One region of the Pseudoduganella aquatica genome, then DNA from elsewhere that is predicted to be linked to it. Evidence: riboswitches for the same ligand, from Rfam matches in the RefSeq annotation. Region 1 holds a riboswitch; each other region holds the start of a gene.
The links. A riboswitch is a leader RNA that binds a small molecule or an ion and turns the genes downstream of it on or off. The one in region 1 is predicted to bind cobalamin.

Region 1 (5,278 bases):
AGAAGCCGATGCCGATGATCATCATCAGGATGCCGGCGGCGTTGAACAGGCTGAAGCCGGAGGTGGCGGCGTCTTCCGGCCATTGGAACTTGGTCAGGCCGACGCTGGTGAGCACGGAATTGAGGCCGTGGATGAAGCTGTTGAAGCCCACGTCTTGCAGGAAAGCGGCCAGCGAGGCTTCGTTCAGGTAGGTCTTGAAGTAGAAGATGTACATGCCGCCCTTGAGGGCCAGCGTGATGAAGACCAGGATGGTGAGCACCAGCATGACCACCCACGGGCGGTTGCCCAGCAGGTCGGCGATGTCCTGCTTGATGCTGGAGCGCTGTTCGGCGGTGGGCACGATGCGCTCGGTGGTGGTGAAGAAGGTGACCAGGAAGCAGATGGTGCCGGCCACGGCGAAGATGATCATGGTGTTCTGGAAGCCTTGCACCTTGTCGCCGCCGCCGAGGATGAGCACCAGCGGCAGCAGCAGCACCTGGATGATGAACTGCGCCACCATCACGGCCACGAAGCGGTAGGCCGACAGGCTGTTGCGCTGTTCCATGCTGCCGGTGAGCACGCCGCTCAGGGCGGAGTAGGGCAGGTTGTTGGCCGAGTAGATCAGCATCAGCAGCACATAGGTCAGCGTGGCGTAGATGAACTTGCCTTGCGGGCCGAGATCGGGGACGCTGAAGGCGAGGATGGCGACCAGGCCGAAGGGCACCGAGGTCCACAGTATCCAGGGGCGGAACTTGCCCCAGCGGGTCACGGTGCGGTCGGCGATCAGGCCCATGATGGGGTTGAAGCAGGCGCCGACCAGGCCGCCGACGAAGATAATGGTGGCGGCGGCGTTGGGCGCTATCTTCGCCACGTCCGTGTAGAAGAAGGCGATGAAGGTCAGCAGGGTCTGGAAGATCAGGTTGGCGGCGAGGTCGCCGAGGCTATAGCCGATTTTCTCCATCGTCCCCAGCTTGGCGGCGGAGCTGTCTGCGGTGCTTGTCATGTCGTCTCATTTATCGTTATCAGTGCGTAATTCGAAATGAATAGCGCAACCATTTTGCGATGGTGACTGATTTAGCACCGGGCGTCAACTATGCCGGCGATGAGAATTGCACATTTGCGAAGAAGGGGGCTGCCGCGCGCAGAACGCGCGCGGCCGATGGTGCTGAGTTGCTACTGAAGCGGGCGGTTTGCCGCTTAGAACGGAGGGTAGCGGCCTTCGACGAACGGCGAGCCGATGTGCTCGACGATCTTGCGCAGCTTGGCTTTCAGGATGCGCGTCCAGCGGCGCACGTCCGAAGGCGACGGGCTGTTGGTTGCTTGGGTCACGCCATATGGGCTGTAGGACGAGAAATTCATGCTGTTTCTCCTGCTGTTGGATTTCGATGTGTCCAGAATACTGCGCTGCAACATATAAATCCAATTGCATTTTTCGATGGCTGATATTCTCAGTGTGAATGCGATATTCAAACCGCCATTATGCTAAATTGGTCACATTGTATAAAAACTAAAGCGTGGAGGCGGCCATGCGGGCGAGGCAAGGGAATTCCTGGCGCTGGGCTATGCTGATGCTGGGCGTGCTGTACGCGGCCGCGGTGCTCTACGTTTTGCCCTTCGCCACCAATGACGGACCGGTGCATATGAGCTTCGGCCATATGCTCGGCGGGACGCCCGATGCCGGGGGATTGCAGGCGCAGCATTATCAGCGCAATGGCGCCCTGCATCCCAATCTCGCCGTGTACGGGCTGATTGTGCTGTTGCTGAAAGCCGTCGCGCCGGACGTGGCGGAGGCGGTGGTGCAGCTTGCTTGCCTGCTGGGGCCGGTGGCCGGCATGGCGGCGCTGCTCCAGCAGTTCCGGCGGCGCCAGGTCTGGGTGGCGCTGTTTGCCTTTCCGCTGGGCTTGCATCAGCTGTTCTTCCTTGGGTTGTACAACTATTGCCTGTCGGTGACCGGGTTCCTGTTGAGCATGGCTGCGCTGCTGTGGATGCAGAAGCGGGCCGGAGCCTGGCGCGCGGCAGCGCCGGTGGCGGCGTTGTACTTCACCCATTTTTCCCACGCGTCCGGCTTCCTGGCCGCCATGCTGGCGCTGGGCGTGCTGACGATGGTGTCTTGCGCGGCCGCCTGGCGCACGGGGGGGCGGTGCAGGCTTTGCGGGCGCATGCCCGGCACGCGGGGGTACTGCTGTCGCCGCTGCCTCTGGTCGTTCTGTCCTTGGGCGGAGCGCGTGGCGCAGCGGTCGTGTTCGGTGCGCCGCTGGAGGAGAGGCTGAAGAGTTTCGTCATCCTGTCGCCGCTGAACCTGCAGCACACGCCGATGGACCGCTACCTGGCCCCGGCACTGGCGGCCGCCATTCTCGCCAGCGTCCTGCTGCTCGCCCTCCGTTGCGCGATGGCGCTCGGCAGCCGGCGCGCCGATACCCGCAGTTGGGCCGCGCTGCTGCTGTTTGCATCCTTGCTCGCCCTGGCCTTGGCCTTCCCGGATACCATGGGCGGTGGCTGGACCCATTACCGCCGCATGCAGATGTTTCCCTATTTTGCAGGCCTGCTGTGCATGGCCTGTTTGCCCTTGCCGGCCAGCGCAAGGCGCGCAATGGCGGCGCTGGCCGTCGTGGTGTCGCTGGCGCTGATGGCGGGCGGCACCTGGCGCCAATACCGCATCAAGCAGCAGCTGGCGCCGTTGGCGGAGGTGGAACAGCTGGTGCCGCCGCATTGCACGGTGCTGCCGCTGGTGCTGGACGACGGAGGCGCCTGGGCCACGGGCATGTCCTTGCCGCCCAAGTATCGCCCGTTCTTCCAGGCCGCCAGCCGGCTGGAGTTGCGCGGCGACCGCGTGGCGCTGTTCAACTATCTGGCGCGGCTGCAAGTCTATCCGGTGCACTTCGTGCCGGGGCAGGACACGCAGGCGCTGCTGTTCCATTGGCGCCCGCAGCAGGAAGCCACGGACTTGGCGCGCATCGATATTGCGGGATACGAGCAGGCCAGCGGCCAGGCGGTGGACTACGTGCTGCAATGGGGCGCGCTGGCGTCGGCGCCGGCGCCCTTGCAGGCGGAAGTGCTGCGCGCCACGGCAAGCTACACGCCGGTCTATGCCACGCCTGACGGCAAGGTGAGGCTGTTCCGGCGCAATGCGGCCAGGGCCTCCTACGCCACGCCCCGCAGCCGCTGCACCGCACTGGACTCGCGCAGCTTGCCAACCGTATAATGCGCCCGCTCTGGTGCCCGCGCGCGAAATCTCGCCCGCAGTTAAACGGGAAACACAGGCTGCGCAAGCGGCCGGGTGTGCTGCCCCCGCAACGGTTAGCAAGCGCCGTCTCTTGACGGCAGGCTGTCTCTCTACACCACTGTGCTTAGGCATGGGAAGGTAAGACAGTCACGCTTGCGAGCCCGGATACCGGCCAGGGCAGGTGGAAGCGGCCGCGCAGGCGGCGCTTTCTTACGCAATCGCGCCTACGGGGAAGTGGGGAGGATTGCCGTTCCGTAGGATCATTCCATGTTAGATTTTCCAATCGAAGGCCCGGTTGCGACCGTGCAGGTGCAAGCGCATTACAACAACAGCGTCGGCACCTCGGACGCCGCCAGCCAGGGCGTCGTCACCGCCGCGCTGATCGCCAACCGGCCCGCACTGCGCCCCGGCGAGCTGCTCGAATTCGTGCCCGGCGTGATCGTCACCCAGCACAGCGGCGACGGCAAGGCCAACCAATACTTCCTGCGCGGCTTCAACCTCGACCACGGCACCGACTTCGCCACCTACGTGGATGGCATGCCCATCAACATGCGCACCCACGCGCACGGCCAGGGCTACACCGACCTGAATTTCCTGATCCCCGAACTGGTGGACCGCATCAGCTACAAGAAGGGCGCTTACTATGCCGATGAAGGCGACTTCGCTTCTGCCGGCGCGGCCCGCATGGCCCTGGCCAACAAGCTGAAAGACGGCACCGCAACGCTGACCGCAGGCGAGGGCCAGTACCTGCGCGGCCTGGTGGCCAACTCCACGCCGCTGGCAGGCGGCAACCTGCTGTACGCGCTGGAACTGGCGCACAACAACGGCCCGTGGCAAGTGCCCGAATCGTTCCGCAAGCAGGCCGGCGTGCTGCGCTACAGTGCAGGCCCCAAGGACGACCAGTACAGCGTTACCGCCATGGCCTACAAGGGCGCATGGTACGCCAGCAGCCAGATCCCGCAACGCGCGGTTGACAGTGGCGATCTCGATCCTTACGGCACGCTGGATCCTACAGACGGCGGCGTCACATCCCGCTACAGCCTGTCCTTCGGCATGAACAAACGCAGCGCCGACAGCCAGTTCCAGGCCAGCGCCTACGCAGTCCGTTCCGCCCTCACGCTGTACAACAATTTCACCTACTTCCTCGACGACCCGGTCAACGGCGACCAATCGCGCCAGACCGAGCGCCGCAAGATGCTGGGCTTCGACGTGTCGCAAACCTGGTTCGGCAAGCTGGGCGAGCGGGACATGAGCAACCGCATCGGCCTGCAGGTGCGCCACGACGGTATCGCACCGCTGGCGCTGTACAGCACCGTGCGCCAGCAGATCCTGCGCACCATCACCGAATCGGCGGTGAAGGAGGACAGCGCCGGTCTGTGGTTGGACAACACCGTGCAATGGACGCCCTGGCTGCGCACCGTGGCCGGCGCGCGCTACGACAGCTACCGTTTCGACGTGGCCAGCGACATCGCCGAGAACTCCGGCAAGGTCAACGCGCACATCGCCTCGCCCAAGCTGGCCGTGGTGCTCGGCCCATGGAAGCAGACCGAGTTCTTCCTGAACGCCGGCTCCGGCTTCCACAGCAACGACGCGCGCGGTACCACCGTGCACCTGACGCCCAAGGAGCGCGAGCCTGCCGAGCCGGTCACACCGCTGGTGCGCACGCGCGGCTCCGAAGTGGGCCTGCGCACCGAGCTGGTGCCCGGCCTGCAAAGCTCGCTCGCCTTGTGGCGTTTGCGCTCGGCCTCCGAACTGGTGTTCTCGGGCGACGCGGGCGACACCAGCGCCAGCCGGGGCAGCAAGCGTTCGGGCGTGGAGCTGAACAATCATTACATCGCCAGCAACTGGCTGCTGTTCGACCTGGACCTGGCCTACTCGCGCGCCCGCTACACCGAGCGAGACGAGGCCGGCGACTACATCCCCGGCGCGGTGGGCAAGGTGGCCTCGTTCGGCGCCACCATTACCGAGCTGGGCCCGTGGTCCGGCGCCTTCCAGATGCGCTACTTCGGCCCGCGCCCGCTGATCGAGGACAACAGCAAGCGTTCCGCCTCCAGCGCCATCGCCTACCTGCGCACC
Region 2 (5,278 bases), 700 kb from region 1:
CCATGCAGGCGCCGGCCCACGCCCAGAGCGGATGCCTGGACGTGTTCCGCAACCCGCAGCGCAGCTATCCGAACAACACGGCAAGCGCGTCGCCCGCGCCGTTGGCGCTGAGGCTGGGCGCACCGTTGAAAAGCGTCAGCTACAAGCTGCCCGGAGAAAGCGCCGCTGCGACGCTGGACGACTATCTCGGCAAATTCTGCACCACCGGCTTGCTGATACTGAAGGACCGCGACATCGTCTTTGAACGCTACCTGCAAGGCGGCGGCGCCGCCGACAAACTGCTGTCCGCATCCATGTCCAAAACGGTGCTGGCCCTGCTGGTCGGCATCGCGGTCTCGGAAGGCAAGCTCTCGCTCAGCGAACGCGTGGACGCGGTACTGCCCGACTTCAAGGACAGCGCCTTCGCCCCGGCCACCGTGGAAGACCTGCTGCGGATGACCTCGGGCGCCGCCCTGGTCAATTCATTCGAACCCGGCGCCGAAGCGGATAACCGCGCCACCAATCCCATGGTGTCGCCACGGCAGAACGTGCGCGACTACCTGCGTGGCAAGCGCGAACGCTCGTCGGCGCCCGGCACGCAGTTCCAGTACAACGGCGCGCAGACGGCCATGCTGGGAGCCATGCTGCGCCAGCGCGTCGGCATGGATCTCACCAGCTACCTGGAGCAGAAGCTCTGGATCCCCATGGGCGCGGAAAGCAGCGCGCACTGGATCAAGAACCAGAACGGCGAAGAAGGCGTGCAAGGCCAGTTCGCCGCCACCTTGCGCGACTACGCCCGGCTGGGCTACCTGGTGATGAATCAGGGCAGGATCGGCGATAAGCAGGTGGTGCCTGCGGACTGGATCGCAGCCATGACCGCGCTCCGCCCGGACAAGCCGCAGCCGCCCAGGCCGCCCTACTACGGCCTGCATACCTGGATTCCGCAGGCGGCCGGGGGCAGATCGTTTTTCTGGGGGACGAACGGGCAAAACATCTTCATCGATCCGCTGGCCAGGGTGATCATCGTCCATACCGGCAATTCACCCAAAGCGGAGTTTGACGGCAACCGCCATCTGTTCACCCTGCGCGACGCCATCGTGCGCAGCTTGAAGTCCCCGGCAAGCGATAAATGAAATTACGTTAACGTAAACGTCAATTGTTATGCTAATCTTTATTTAACAGGTGCGCCGGGCAAATTCTTGTCCGGCGTTAAACGGGAAAGTGGTCGGCGCGCTCGATGCGGTGCGCCCCCAAGCCCCTGCTGCCTCCGCAACGGTAGGCAAGTGCGGCTGCTTCATCCATGCCACTGGTCCACGAGACTGGGAAGGCGAAGCAGCAAGACTTGCAAGCCCGGATACCGGCCTGTTGATCTTCAGCGCCGCCCGCTCCATGGCGGCGCCGGGTCTGGCCACGTGCGGAAGGCGCGTGGCGGGTGCCGCGCGGCGCAAGACGCCGTCCGGCTTACTTTTGCAGACTGGCGGCGCAACACGCGCAATGACGCACGCGCCGCCCATCAAGGAAGACACACCATGGCTACTGCTATCCCTACCGTCAAACTCCTCATCAACGGCGCCCTCGTCGAGTCGCGCACCGAGCACTGGAGCGACGTCGTCAACCCCGCCACCCAGGAAGTGATCGCGCGCGTGCCGCACGCCACGCCGGACGAAATGGCGCAAGCCGCCGCCGCCGCGAAAGCCGCTTTCCAGACCTGGCGCAAAACGCCCATCGGCGCGCGCGCCCGCATCTTCCTCAAATACCAGGCGCTGATACGCGAACACATGGCGGAACTGGCCGCCCTGCTCACCGCCGAGCAAGGCAAGACCCTGGCCGACGCCGAGGGCGACATCTTCCGCGGCCTGGAAGTGGTGGAGCATGCGGCCAATATCGGCCAGCTGCAGATGGGCGAACTGGCCAGCAACGTGGCCGGCGGCGTGGACACCTACACCGTGCACCAGCCGCTGGGCGTGTGCGCCGGCATCACGCCGTTCAACTTCCCCGCCATGATCCCGCTGTGGATGTTCCCGATGGCTATCGCCTGCGGCAACACCTTCATCCTCAAGCCGTCCGAGCAGGACCCGATGGTGACCATGCGCTTGGCCGAACTGGCGCTGCAAGCCGGCATTCCGCCTGGCGTGCTCAACGTGGTGCACGGCGGCGCGGACGTGGTCAACGCCATTTGCGACCATCCGGACATCAAGGCCGTCTCCTTCGTCGGCTCCACCACGGTGGGCACGCACGTGTACCAGCGCGCCTCGCTGGCGGGCAAGCGTGCGCAGTGCATGATGGGCGCGAAGAACCACGCCATCGTGCTGCCGGACGCGCACCGCGAGCAGACCCTGAACAACCTGGCCGGCGCCGCCTTCGGCGCGGCGGGCCAGCGCTGCATGGCGCTGTCGGTGGTGATCCTGGTCGGGGAGGCGCAGCAATGGCTGCCGGAGCTGGTGAAGAAAGCGCAGACGCTCAAGATCAGCGCCGGCGCGGAACCGGGCGCCGACATCGGCCCGCTGATCTCGCGCAAGGCCAAGGCCCGCGTGCAGCAGCTCATAGGCCAGGGCATAGAGGAAGGCGCCAAGCTGGAGCTGGACGGGCGCGGCCCCGTGGTGCCCGGCTACGAGAACGGCAACTTCGTCGGCCCCACCGTGTTCTCCGGCGTCACGCGCGAGATGGCAGTCTACAAGGAGGAAATCTTCGGCCCCGTGCTGTGCGTGATGCACGCCGCCAGCCTGAAGGAAGCCATCGCCATCATCAACGCCAACCCGAACGGCAACGGCACGGCGCTGTTCACGCAGTCCGGCGCGGCGGCCCGCACTTTCGAGGAGGACGTGGACGCCGGCCAGGTCGGCATCAACGTGCCCATCCCGGTACCGGTGCCGCTGTTCTCCTTCACCGGCTCGCGCGGCTCCAAGCTGGGCGACCTTGGTCCCTACGGCAAGCAGGTGGTGGCCTTCTACACCCAGACCAAGACCATCACCGCGCGCTGGTTCGACGACGCGGCCGTGACAGCGGGCGTCAACACGACCATCTCGCTCAAGTAAGGAGGCCGTCATGGACTTCGAACTGAACGAGGACCAGCGTGCCTACCAGGACGCCGCGCGCCAGTTCGCCGCGCGCGAAATGGCCGGGCAGGCGGCGCGCTGGGACGCCGAGGGCATCTTCCCGCGCCAGACCATTGCGCATGCGGGCGAGCTGGGTTTCTGCGGCCTGTACGTGCCGCAGGCCATGGGCGGCCTGGGCCTGTCGCGCCTGGACGCCACCGTGGTGTTCGAGGAGCTGGCGCGCGCCTGCCCTTCCACCACGGCCTATCTCACAATCCACAACATGGCCAGCGCCATGATCGCGCAGTGGGCGCAGCCCGAAGTGCGGGAGGAATGGATAGGGGACCTGGCCTCCGGCCGCAAGCTGGCCTCCTACTGCCTGACGGAACCCGGCGCCGGCTCGGACGCGGCCTCGCTGACCACGTCCGCCGTGCTGGAGGACGGCGACTACGTCATCACCGGCGGCAAGGCCTTCATCTCCGGCGCGGGCGCGACGGACGCGCTGGTGGTGATGGCGCGCACCGGCAGTGCGGGCGCGGGCGGCATTTCGGCCTTCCTGGTGCCTGCCGGCAGCGCGGGCGTCGGCTATGGCCGCGCTGAGGACAAGATGGGCTGGAACAGCCAGCCCACGCGCGCCATCAGCTTCGACGGCGTGCGCGTGCCCGCCTCGCATTTGCTGGGCCGGGAGGGTGACGGCTTCAAGCTCGCCATGCGCGGGCTGGACGGAGGCCGCATCAACATCGCCACCTGCTCCATCGGCGCGGCGCAGGCTGCGCTAAACAGCGCGCAGCGCCACATGGGCGAACGGGTGCAGTTCAAGCGCGTGCTGGGCGACTTCCAGGCCCTGCAGTTCAAGCTGGCCGACATGCAGACCGGCCTGGTGGCGGCGCGCCAGATGGTGCGCCTGGCAGCCACTAAGCTCGATGGCGGCGCCGCCAACGCCGGCATCTACTGCGCCATGGCCAAGCGGCTGGCGACCGACACCGGCTTCAACGTCTGCAACGAGGCGCTGCAGATCCACGGCGGCTACGGCTACCTGCGCGACTACCCGCTCGAACGCTTTCTGCGCGACGTGCGCGTCCACCAGATTTTGGAAGGCACCAACGAAATCATGCGCGTGATCGTCGCGCGCCACTTGCTGAAAAACGCACCGACAGAGGAGAACCTGTGAGCAGCTATACCAATCTTGAGTTGCAAATCATGGAGCACACCGCCGTGCTCACGCTGGCCAATCCGCCCGCCAACACCTGGACCGCCGACAGCCTGCGCGACCTGCGCCGCCTGGTGGAAGACCTCAACGCCAACAAGAACGTCTACAGCCTGGTCGTGACCGGCGGCGGCGCCAAGTTCTTCTCCGCCGGCGCGGACCTGAAGCTGTTTGCCGACGGCGGCGTGGCGGTGGCCAGCGACATGGCGCGGCTGTTCGGCGCGGCCTTCGAGGCGCTGTCGGGCTTCCGGGGCGTGTCCATTGCCGCCATCAACGGCTACGCCATGGGCGGCGGCCTGGAATGCGCGCTGGCGTGCGACTTGCGCATCGCGGAAACGCAGGCGCAGATGGCGCTGCCGGAAGCCACCGTGGGGCTGCTGCCGTGCGCGGGCGGCACGCAGAACCTGGCATGGCTGGTGGGCGAAGGCTGGGCCAAGCGCATGATACTGTGCGGCGAACGCATCGACGCGGCCACCGCGCAGCGCATCGGCCTGGTGGAAGAAGTAGTGGAAACCGGCGCCGCCCTGCCGCGCGCCCTGGCGCTGGCAGCGCAGGCGGCAAAGCAGAGTCCCGCCAGCGTGCAGGCCTGCAAGCAGCTGATCCAGGGCGCGCGCCGCCAGCCCATGGCCCACGTGCTGCCGGCCGAGCGGGAGGCCTTCGTCGGCCTGTTCGGCGGCGCGGACCAGCGCGAGGGCGTGCAGGCCTTCCTTGAGAAGCGCGCCCCAGTCTGGAGCCAGGCATGAGCGGCGCCGCACCGGTACTGTTCCGCACCCTGCCCTGCCGCAGCAAGGCAGGCGGCGGTGCGCTGATAGGCGTGGCCACACTGAACGCCCCGGCCACGCTGAACGCGCTGTCGCTGGAGATGATCGCGCTGCTGGAAACGCAGCTGGCCGCCTGGGAGGCCGATCCCGCCGTGGTGCTGGTGATGCTGGAAGGCGCGGGCGACAAAGCCTTCTGCGCTGGCGGCGACCTGCAGCAGCTGTACCGCTCAATGCGCGAGCACCACGCCTCGCCGCAATCGGCCGATCCGCTGGCCAATGCCTACGCGCGGGAGTTC
Region 3 (5,278 bases), 1.9 Mb from region 1:
CGAGCTTGCGCATCATGGCGCCGATCACCAGCTTGGCCGGCTTGCCTGCTGCTTGTAGGCGGGTGCGGAACTGGCGCCCCCAGTCGGTGCGGTACAGCGCCACCATAGCCGGCATGTACAGATTTTTGCGCAGATGCGCGTGGCCGATCTTGGACATCCGGGGCCGCTGCTTCACGCTTGATCCGGACTCATGTTGGCGCGGATCGAGGCCTGCAAAGGCGGCAGCCTGCCGACCGTTGTCGAAGCGCCCGGCATGCATGCCATAGGCCAGCAGTAACGCAATGGTATTGTCCCCGACACCGGGAATGGTATCGAGTAAGTCGCGTCTGCCGCGCATGTCGGGATCGTCGTTGATGTGATCACGTACGCGCTTGCGCAGCTGTTTAATCTGCTCGCCGAGCCAGGCAATATGCTGTTCGATATCGGCCCGGACCGATTCGCGCGCCACGTCCAGGCGGTTCGTTTCCTGCGTCTGCATGGCCAGCAGCGCATCCAGGCGCAGCACCATCGCTTTCAATTCCTGTTCGCTCAGCGGCGGCGGCTGCCATGCTTCCGGACCATGCTTGGCGCAGAACTCGGCAATGACCTTGGCGTCGACCTGGTCGGTCTTGGTGCGCACCAGCTGCGCCTGGGAAAACGCCTTGATCTGGGCCGGATTGACGACACTGACGCGGTAGCCCCGACGGGCAAAGAACTCCGCGATCGCCTCCCAATAGACGCCAGTGGCCTCCATGCAGATATGGGGCAACCCGTCCGTATGACTCTGCAGCCACGCTTCCAGTTTGGCAAAGCCAGCCTGGGTGTTTTCTACAACTTTCGCACGGTGTTTGCCCGTTTCCAGGCGCAGTGCGCAATCGACCTTCAATTTGGCGACATCTATACCAAGACACAACATTACTCTTCTCCTGATCAACCTTGCAAATGCGGGCTCACGGCACGCCGGGCCAAAGATACTGTTCGATCTTTAATGGAATAAGAGCAACTGCTGCGAAATCTACATCACGGTCTTGGCGACCAAGGGCGGGTACGGCATCCAGTTGCTCTGCCCCGACGTTCCGTTTTCGGGGCAGATGGAATAATACAAGGGCGGGTTAGGCAAAGCCGTAACCCGCCATGCGCGCGTCAGAACTCGTAGCGCGCCGACAGCTTCAGCTGGCGCCCGTCCGAGCTGTAGATGCCGCCACGGCACTGGAAGGCCATGCCGTAGTACTGCTTGTCGGCCAGGTTCAGGCCGGCCAGCGCCACTTCCCAGGCGCCAAACTTGCGCGCATAGCGTGCGTCCAGCGTGGTGTAGGACGCAATGCGCGCGGCGCAGCTGTTGGTGAAATCGGAACCGAAGCGCTGGCTGTCCACCCACTGCGCGCCGATGTCGGCGGTCTGGCCGTCGGCCGGGGTCCAGGTCAGGCGCGCGCTCAGCACGTTCTTCGGCACCAGCACCATTTCACGTCCGGCGATGGCGCCTTCGGTGAAGGTGGCTTTCACGCGCTGGTAGTGGCCGCTCAGCGTCCAGTCGCGCGCCAGCTCGGCGCTCGCGTCCAGCTCGAAGCCCTGGCGCTTGGTCGGCGCCAGGTTGGTGTTGGCGCCAAAGCCGAACGCGCCGGCGGTCGGATCGTAGTAGATCTCGTTGCGCAGCTCGTGGCGGAACACGCGCGCCGACAGCTTGGCGCCGCCGTCGGTGTAGCTGGTGCCCAGTTCCAGGTCATGCGAGGTCTGCGGCTGCAGCACGGTGTTGGGCACCAGGGTGTAGCCGTTTTCATCGGCATTGGCCACGCGGTAGCTGTGGCCGGCCTTCGCGTGCAGCGTGGCTTTCGACGACAGCGCGTAGCTGCCCTGCACGTCCCAGGCGTTCACGCCCTGGGTCACGTCGTAGTTGGCAACCGACCAAGGCGACGGATCGGCGTTGGTCTTCTCGAACAGCTCGCGGCGCACGCCTGCGGCCAGGCGGAAAGCGTCCCACTTGACTTCGTCGCGCAGGTACAGCGCCTTGGATTTCTGCGTGGCCTTGCTCGGGCTGGAGCCCTTCTGCTCGCGGGTCCAGTCGATGAAGTCCACGCCCGCCACCGCTTCGTTCAGCACGCCGCCGAACTGGCCCAGCTTGCGCACGCGCGGCGAGAACTGGGTCTGCTTGCTTTCGTAGTCCAGCACGGAGGACGTGGTGCCGTGGAAGTAGGTCGCTTCCAGCTCCTTGCGGCGGTGCGACAGCTCGGCGGCCAGGTCGTAGCCCGCGCGCTTGGCTTCGACGAAGGCGGTGAAGCGGTCGCTATCGAGGGCGCCGAAGTCCTTCGGCGTGGCGGCCTGGCGCGGGTTGGCGTCGAACTGGGCCTGGCTCAGCGATCCGGCGAAGCGCGAGTCCTGGCGGGTGCTCGACAGGCGCACGCCGGCGCGGCCGTCGGTAAAGCCCACTTGCGAGCCGGCGTTCACGCTGCGCGATTTGAAGGCGTTGTTGTCGCGGTAGTTGTCGGTGTCCAGCGCGCCGCCGGACAGGTCGAAGGCCCAGTCGCCGGTGCTGTGGGTCAGCGCCGCGCGGCCTTCGCGCAGGCCGAACTGGCCCACTTCGGCGTACACGCTGCCGTGCGTGCCGGCATTGCGCGCACCGGGGCGCTTGGTGATGATCTGGATCACGCCGCCGGTGGCGCCGTCGCCGAACAGCACGCTGCTGCCGCCGCGCGTGATCTCGATGCGTTCAACCGAATCAACCGGGATGGTCGACAGGATGGCCGAGCTCAGTTCGTTCTCGGACAGCCGCACGCCGTCCAGCAGCACCACCATGTTCTGGCTGCTGTTGGTGCCGAAGCCGCGCAGGTCCAGCGCGAAGTCCGGGCTGCCGTCCAGGCTCTGGTGGCCCAGCACGCCGCCGATCTTGCGGATGGCCTGGTTCACGTCGCTCACGCCGGCGCGGCGGATCTCGGCCGCGCTGATGACGGTGGCGCCGATGGGCAGCAGCGACGGATCGCTGTCGAAGCGCGCGCCGGTCACCACAACGGCGGCCAGGGCATCGCCCGCGATCTGGGTTTGCGCCATGGCGGAGGAAGAAACGATAGCGGCGGAGAAGCACAGCGCCACGGCAAGCGCCAGCGGCGACGAAGCCGGCGCGCGGCTAGAATTCGAGAAGGTCATGTTGTACTTTTATGCGTAGTGAGCATCCGCCTGCGTCCCCGCAGGCCGGATTCAACGAAAGGCTTTCGGCGCTTTCACCTGTTTGGCCGGTATCCGGGCTGGCAAGACGGGACGGGATCACCTTCCGGCGCGGGACTGGCCTGCGCAGTGGTTGTCGATCCAGCCTGCCGCGCATGCATTGCAGAAGCGCGGCGCTTGCGTACCGTTGCGGGGGCAGCACACCTTGGCCGCCGCGCTGCCAAAAAGCGCCGGCTGCCTTGTGTTTCCCGTTTAACTGCGTCCAAGGGCATGGACGCGGGCACCAAAACGCCGCCATTATACTCCCGGCCCCGTATGGATGATTTTGTTGGCAAATAATTACGTGCTTCGTTATAGTGGCGCCATGAACGCACACTCCTACCGCAAGCCAGCCATCGTCCTTGCCGCCCTCGCCGCCGCCACGCTGGCCGTGCTGGCGCTGGCGCAAGTCCAGGTCATCGCCATCCCCGAGCCGTACACGGACACCGGCATCCCCTTCGCCCCCGCGCAGGCAGGCGCCGTGGCCGCGCCCAGCGCGCCGGACGCCTGGGGCGGCCCGCGCACCGGCAGCGAACCCACCCTGTCCGACCGCGTGGTGGACTACAAGATAGCCGCCACGCTGGACCCGGACAAGCACACCGTGGACGGCAAGCAGCAGCTCACCTGGCGCAACCGCAGCGCGCATCCGGTGCGTACGGTCTACCTGCACCTCTACCTGAACGCCTTCGAGCATGCGGGCACCACCTTCTTCACCGAGCACCGCGCCAGCGGCGGCGGCATGTTCAGCCGCGATCCCAGAGAAGGCGAATGGGGCCACATCAACCTGCGCAGCGTGACGCAAGGCGGCGCCAAGGTGGAACAGTCCTTCGTGCAGCCGGACGGCGGCCCGGCCAGCGACCGCACCGTGGTGCGGCTGGACCTGCCGCAGCCGGTGCAGGCCGGCGCCTCCACCACGCTCGATATCGACTTCCACAGCCAGCTGCCACGGCTGCTCGCGCGCAGCGGGTACTTCGGCAGCTTCCACCTGGTGGCGCAATGGTTCCCCAAGATAGGCGTGCTGGAACTGGCGGGAGAACGCGGCGCCACCAGGCCGCGCTGGAATGTGCACGAATACCACGCCGAGTCAGAGTTCTACGCGGACTTCGGCAGCTACGACGTCAAACTCACCGTGCCCAAGGACTACACGGTGGGCGCCACCGGCGAGCTGCAAGGCGCGCCGGTGGAAAAGAACGGCATGCTCACGCACCACTACGTCCAGGGCGACGTGCACGATTTCGCCTGGACAGCGGACAAGCGCTACGCAGCGCCGCTGATGGGCAGCTGGAGCGGCGCGGGCAGTCCGCCGGTCAGCATCAAGGTGCTCTACATGCCGGAGTTCGCGGCCAGCGCCGCGCCATCGCTGAAAGCCGCGCAGGACGCGCTCACCTACTACTCCAAAACGCTGGGCCCCTATCCCTACAAGACGCTGACCGTGGTGCTGCCTCCGCATAACGCAAGCGAGGCGGCGGGCATGGAGTATCCGACCTTCTACACCGCCGACAGCTACGCCACGGTGGATCCGAAATCGCGCCAGGAATTCGAGCTGGACCTGGTCAACATCCACGAATTCGGACACGGCTACTTCTACGGCATCCTCGCCTCCAATGAATTCGAGGAACCGATGCTGGACGAAGGCCTGAACGAATACTGGAATATGCGCATGGCGCGCGAACGCGGGCAGCTGCTGCATCCGGCGCCGCGCTGGCTGCGCGCCATCGGCGTGTCGCCCGGCTTTGACGGCTTCCACTTTGAACTGGGCGGCGCGGTGCGCGAGAACCCGGCCGACCCCGCCGGCCAGAACGCGTACACGCGCCTGCAAGGCATAGGCCCGGCCTACAACCGCAGCGCCACCATCTTCCACGACCTGGAAGCGCAGCTGGGCAAGCAGGCCACCGAGCAGGCCTTCAAGGAATACTACCAGCGCTGGCGCTTCCGCCACCCCAGCACCGCCGACCTGCGCGAAACGCTGGCCCAGGCCAGCGGCCAGCGCGCGCTGGTGGAGCGCGTGTTCGCGCAGCAGGTCTACCGCACCGGCAAGGTGGACGACCGCGTGCAGTCCATCAGCAGCGAAGAAGTGCTGCCGCAGCCGGGCAGCGGCATCGTC
Region 4 (5,278 bases), 2.8 Mb from region 1:
GCCTTGTTCCGGCTTGTTGTTCTCGTAGCCGAAGCCCGGGTAGTAAAGCTCATTGAAGGTCGGCGCGCGGAAGCTGGTGGCGTAGCTGGCGCTGGCGCGCAGCGCGTTGCTGAAGCGATAGCCGTAGCCGGCCGAGCCGGTGGTCTTGGTGCCGTACTGCGAGCTGTCGTCCGCGCGCAGGCCGAACGTGGCCAGGTGCGCGCCGCGCTTCAGGCTGTAGGCGCCGGCGTAGGAATCGGTCTTGCGGACCTTGCCCAGCGCAGGCGTGGTACCGGACACCACCTCTTCTTCGCGGTGGCCGAACAGCACTTGCAGGGTGTCTTCGCCGATGCGGATGTCATTCTGCCAGGTGGCGTCGGTCTGCTTGCTTTCGATGCGGCTGTAGGCGCTGGCCACGCCGGTGTCGGAGACCGAGGTGTCTTCTGCCTTGGCCACTTGCACGGTGCTGTGCCAGTTGGCTGCCAGCTGGTTCTTGCTGAACACGCCGATGTTGGACAGCTTGGTCTGGCTGCGCGTGTCGTAGCGGCTGGCGCCGCTGTCGAACTGGCCGTCGGTGCGGCTGTTCAGGAAAACCAGGCCCAGGTCATGGCCCTTGGCGACCTGGAAGCCGAACTGGCCGGAGGTGCTTACGCGGTCGTAGCCATCGTCGTCGGCGTTGTAGCTGGTGCTGCCAGGCTTGGTGGCGGAGAAGCCGTCCGATTTTTCCTTGCCGGCGCTGAGCGCGTAGCTGAAGCTGTTGTCGCCTGCGGTGGCGCCGAAGATGCTGGCGTCAAATTTGCGCGTCTTGTCGCTGCCGGCGCCGAGCGAGGCCGACACGGTCTGCGGGCCTGCGCCCTTTTTCGTGAAGATCTGTATGACGCCGCCTATGGCGTCGGCGCCATACAGGGAGCTCATGGGGCCGTAGACGATTTCAACGCGGTCGATCGCCTGCAGCGGAATGCCGGACCAGCTGGCCGTGCCGGACGACAGGGAGCCGATGCGCACGCCGTCCACCAGCACCACGGTCTGGTTGGCGTTGGCGCCGCGCAGGAACACGCTGGAATTGGTGCCGGGGCCGCCGTTGCGGGAGATCTCGATGCCGCGCTGGCGCTGCAGCAGGTCGGTGATGGAGCCGGCGCCGGAGCGCGCGATTTCTTCCGCGCCCAGGGTGACGATGTCGCTCAGCACGTCGCGCTGCAGCTGCGGCGAGCGGGTGGCGGTGACGATCACGCTGTCTGGGGTGATGGTCTGGGCGTGGGCAGGCGCGGCAACAGTCATCGAGGCGGCCATAGGAATAGCCAGCGCAAGCGACGTGGCGGCCGCATGCCGGATTACAGGAGAGCTCATATTATTTCTTTGTATAGTATGCAACCAGCCTACTTCCCCGTGGGCTGGATTGAACAGATGCGCGCAGCGCATCCACCTGCTTTGGCCGGTATCCGGGCTCGCAAGTTGAACTGTCTCACCTTCCCATGCAAAGCACAGTGGTCTTAAGGAGGCAGCTTGTCGCTGTGGGCGACACTTGTTTACCGTTGCGGGGGCAGCACACGTTGGCCGTTTTCCTTGTGGGGAGCGGCGTCGTGTTTCCCGTTTAACTGCGCGCATGGACATGCGCGCGGGCACCAAAACGCCGCCATTATATCGGCTTCAGGCGACAGCTTCCAAAATGACAGTTTCGCCGTAAGCGATTTTGTGCGGCGCGGCGGCGGCCCGCAGCGCGATTTCGTCGAGAGGGAGGCCGGCTTTCAGGCCCGCTTCAAGCGCCATCAGCACGCGGATGGTGCCGGCATGGCAGATGATGGCGGATTGCGGATGCTGGTCCTCGTGCTGGCGCTGGTCCAGCAGCTCCGCCCTGAACGCCGCCACGCGCGCCGCCACTTGCAGCACGTTTTCCCCGCCACCGGGACGGTAGTTCGCGAGGTCCGCCGCCCAGGCATCCACCTCGGCGCGCGGAATATCGTCCCAGCTGCGCAGCTCCCAGGCGCCGAAATCCATTTCGGCCAGGCGCGCGTCCAGCGTATGGGCGCCAAGGCGGCCTGCCAGCACAGCGCAGCGCTGCAAAGGACTGGCGTAGACAGGCGTCCCGGGAGGAATGCTGGCGCTGGCCAGCAGCGCGGTGTGCACGCGCACGATATCGTCCGGCGCTGCTGGCAGGTCGCTGCTGCCGTAGCAAACGCCCGGCGCCACCAGCGGTTGCGGATGGCGTACCAGGATCAGGCGCATCAAGCTTGCCATCCGCCGTGGCCCAGCCCGGCCAGCACGCAGAGATAGATCAGCACTTCGGCAAGTTGCTGCACCGCGCCCAGGCAGTCGCCCGTATAGCCGCCGATGCGGCGCTTGAATTTGCGGCCCAGCCAGACGGCGGCGGCCAGCGCCGCCAGCGTTGCCGCGCCTATGGAAAGCCAGGGCAGCCATCCCATCCAGCCGATGAGCGCCGCAGGCAGCGCGGCGCAGGCGCACGCAATGCTGAATTCCGCACCGCTCATTTCCTGCGCCATGGGCTTGGCCTTGCCCTCGGCGCGCGCGTATTCCATGCGCCAGATCAGCGAGGTGGCGGCTAGCCGGGAAAGCGGATGCGCAAGGAACAGCGCGGCCACCGCCACGGCGGGCGGCAGCATGGCCAGCGCCGTGCACTTCACCGCCAGCAGGCAGATGGTGCCGATGGCGCCATAAGCGCCTATGCGCGAGTCCTTCATGATCTCAAGCACGCGCTCGGGCGTCATGCCGCCGCCAAAGCCGTCGCACATATCGGCAAAGCCGTCTTCATGGAAGGCGCCGGTGGCGTAGATGCCGGCCGCCGTCGCCAGCAGCACCGCCACCGGAGCGGGAAAGACCCAAGCCGCCGCCGCATACACCGCCGCAGCGATGGCCGCCACCACCAGCCCCACGAGCGGGAAGTAGCGCGACGCATGGTGCAGCCAGGATGGCTCAAAGCCCACCCAGCGCGGAATGGGCAGGCGCGTGAAGAACTGCAGCGCGATAAAGAACAGGCGGAGCTGATGCATGGCGGCGCGGATTTACTCTGACTTCTCGCTGACCTGAGCCGACTCAAAGGTCGCCATCTGGTTCACGAAATTCACCGCCGCATGCAGCAGCGGCAGGGCCAGCGCGCTGCCGGTGCCTTCGCCCAGGCGCAGGCCCAGGTTCAGCAGCGGACGCGCGCCCAGGTTCTCCAGCATCAGCTTATGGCCGCTTTCGTCGGAGCAGTGCGCGAACACGCAGTAGTCGAGAATCGCAGGCTGCAGGCGCGCCGCAACCAGCAGCGCGCTGGTGACGATAAAGCCGTCGATCAGCAGTACCTTGCGCAGCTCGGCCGCCTTCAGCATGGCGCCCGCCATCATGGCGATCTCGAATCCCCCAAACGCCGCCAGCGCTTCCAGCGGCGCGGTGGTGCCGGCATGTTTTTCGGCCGCCGCTTCGATAACGCGCTGCTTGTGCAGTACGCCGCCGGCGGACAAGCCCGTGCCCGCGCCCACGCATTGCGCCGCAGGGATGCCGGTCAGCCTGTGCATCAGCGCGGCGGCGGCAGTGGTGTTCCCTATGCCCATCTCCCCGAAGCCCAGCACATTGCCCGGCAGGCCCGCAGCGAGCGCTTTGCCGTGCTCCAGCGCGATGGCGCATTGCTCCGCCGTCATGGCCGGCTCCTGCGCAAAGTTGCGCGTGCCGTGCGCCACCTTGCGGTCGTGCAGGCCGCCGCGCGGGCCGAAGTCATGGTTCACGCCCGCGTCCACCACGTGCAGCGCGCAGCCCATCTGTTTTGCAAACACATTGATCGCCGCGCCCTCGGCCAGGAAGTTCTCCACCATCTGCCAGGTCACGTCCTGCGGATAGGCGGACACGCCTTCCGCCACCACGCCGTGATCGCCCGCGAAAACCAGGATGGCAGGTTCTACTATAGAGAGTGCCGTCGTGCCCTGGATCAGGCCGATTTGTTTGGCCAGCGTCTCCAGCACGCCCAGGCTGCCGAGCGGCTTGGTCTTGTTGTTGACAGCGCGCTCCAGCGCGGCGGACAGGTCGGGATTGGCGGTAGGGGAGATGGTCATATATTGCTGAGAGAAGGAAACGAGATGCGATGGTACAGCTTGGCCTTGCGGAACGCGAGTAGCTTTGCTATAGTTCTGTCCCCGCGCTGCTGAACATACGCAGCGTAGGAAAGTAGGAAAATGAGGGGTTGACGGTTTAAACGAAACGCCTCATAATCTTGCCTCTCTGCTGCTGAACAAAACGCTTCAGCAAGTAACGCAGAATTCTTTAAAAATTAACAGTCGATAAGTGTGGGCGTTTGATGATGATGCCGGAGGCGCAAGCCTCTTAGCTCAAATTATTAAACGCTCAACGAAAAAATTAAACGTGACCTTCGAGAGAAGGAATCGTCAGTTATTTTGAAGGGCGACCACGTCGGCAACGACGTTAAACAGAGATTGAACTGAAGAGTTTGATCCTGGCTCAGATTGAACGCTGGCGGCATGCTTTACACATGCAAGTCGAACGGTAACAGGGAGCTTGCTCCGCTGACGAGTGGCGAACGGGTGAGTAATATATCGGAACGTACCCAAGAGTGGGGGATAACGTAGCGAAAGTTACGCTAATACCGCATACGATCTAAGGATGAAAGCAGGGGACCGCAAGGCCTTGTGCTCCTGGAGCGGCCGATATCTGATTAGCTAGTTGGTAGGGTAAAGGCCTACCAAGGCATCGATCAGTAGCTGGTCTGAGAGGACGACCAGCCACACTGGAACTGAGACACGGTCCAGACTCCTACGGGAGGCAGCAGTGGGGAATTTTGGACAATGGGCGCAAGCCTGATCCAGCAATGCCGCGTGAGTGAAGAAGGCCTTCGGGTTGTAAAGCTCTTTTGTCAGGGAAGAAACGGTTTCGGCTAATATCCGGAGCTAATGACGGTACCTGAAGAATAAGCACCGGCTAACTACGTGCCAGCAGCCGCGGTAATACGTAGGGTGCAAGCGTTAATCGGAATTACTGGGCGTAAAGCGTGCGCAGGCGGTTTTGTAAGTCTGTCGTGAAATCCCCGGGCTCAACCTGGGAATGGCGATGGAGACTGCAAGGCTAGAATCTGGCAGAGGGGGGTAGAATTCCACGTGTAGCAGTGAAATGCGTAGAGATGTGGAGGAACACCGATGGCGAAGGCAGCCCCCTGGGTCAAGATTGACGCTCATGCACGAAAGCGTGGGGAGCAAACAGGATTAGATACCCTGGTAGTCCACGCCCTAAACGATGTCTACTAGTTGTCGGGTCTTAATTGACTTGGTAACGCAGCTAACGCGTGAAGTAGACCGCC

Region 2: another riboswitch for cobalamin. It lies ahead of KT882_RS21130 (CoA-acylating methylmalonate-semialdehyde dehydrogenase); the one in region 1 lies ahead of KT882_RS18025 (TonB-dependent receptor).
Region 3: another riboswitch for cobalamin. It lies ahead of KT882_RS09375 (TonB-dependent receptor); the one in region 1 lies ahead of KT882_RS18025 (TonB-dependent receptor).
Region 4: another riboswitch for cobalamin. It lies ahead of KT882_RS30440 (TonB-dependent receptor plug domain-containing protein); the one in region 1 lies ahead of KT882_RS18025 (TonB-dependent receptor).

Annotation. Positions count from the first base shown of each region.
Region 1 covers NZ_CP086370.1:4,038,817-4,044,094, reverse strand. The annotation lists gene KT882_RS18045 (MFS transporter) at 1-982, opposite strand, end outside; gene KT882_RS18040 (hypothetical protein) at 1,177-1,338, opposite strand; gene KT882_RS18035 (hypothetical protein) at 1,542-2,249, shown strand; gene KT882_RS18030 (hypothetical protein) at 2,219-3,181, shown strand; cobalamin riboswitch at 3,176-3,393, shown strand; gene KT882_RS18025 (TonB-dependent receptor) at 3,470-5,278, shown strand, end outside.
Region 2 covers NZ_CP086370.1:4,735,584-4,740,861, forward strand. The annotation lists gene KT882_RS21125 (serine hydrolase domain-containing protein) at 1-1,112, shown strand, start outside; cobalamin riboswitch at 1,143-1,359, shown strand; gene KT882_RS21130 (CoA-acylating methylmalonate-semialdehyde dehydrogenase) at 1,509-3,014, shown strand; gene KT882_RS21135 (acyl-CoA dehydrogenase family protein) at 3,025-4,185, shown strand; gene KT882_RS21140 (enoyl-CoA hydratase) at 4,182-4,964, shown strand; gene KT882_RS21145 (enoyl-CoA hydratase/isomerase family protein) at 4,961-5,278, shown strand, end outside.
Region 3 covers NZ_CP086370.1:2,128,537-2,133,814, reverse strand. The annotation lists gene KT882_RS09380 (IS110 family RNA-guided transposase) at 1-895, opposite strand, end outside; gene KT882_RS09375 (TonB-dependent receptor) at 1,123-3,117, opposite strand; cobalamin riboswitch at 3,185-3,438, opposite strand; gene KT882_RS09370 (M1 family metallopeptidase) at 3,500-5,278, shown strand, end outside.
Region 4 covers NZ_CP086370.1:6,810,940-6,816,217, reverse strand. The annotation lists gene KT882_RS30440 (TonB-dependent receptor plug domain-containing protein) at 1-1,326, opposite strand, end outside; cobalamin riboswitch at 1,393-1,621, opposite strand; gene KT882_RS30435 (histidine phosphatase family protein) at 1,627-2,202, opposite strand; gene KT882_RS30430 (adenosylcobinamide-GDP ribazoletransferase) at 2,202-2,984, opposite strand; gene cobT (nicotinate-nucleotide--dimethylbenzimidazole phosphoribosyltransferase) at 2,997-4,022, opposite strand; rRNA gene KT882_RS30420 (16S ribosomal RNA) at 4,403-5,278, shown strand, end outside.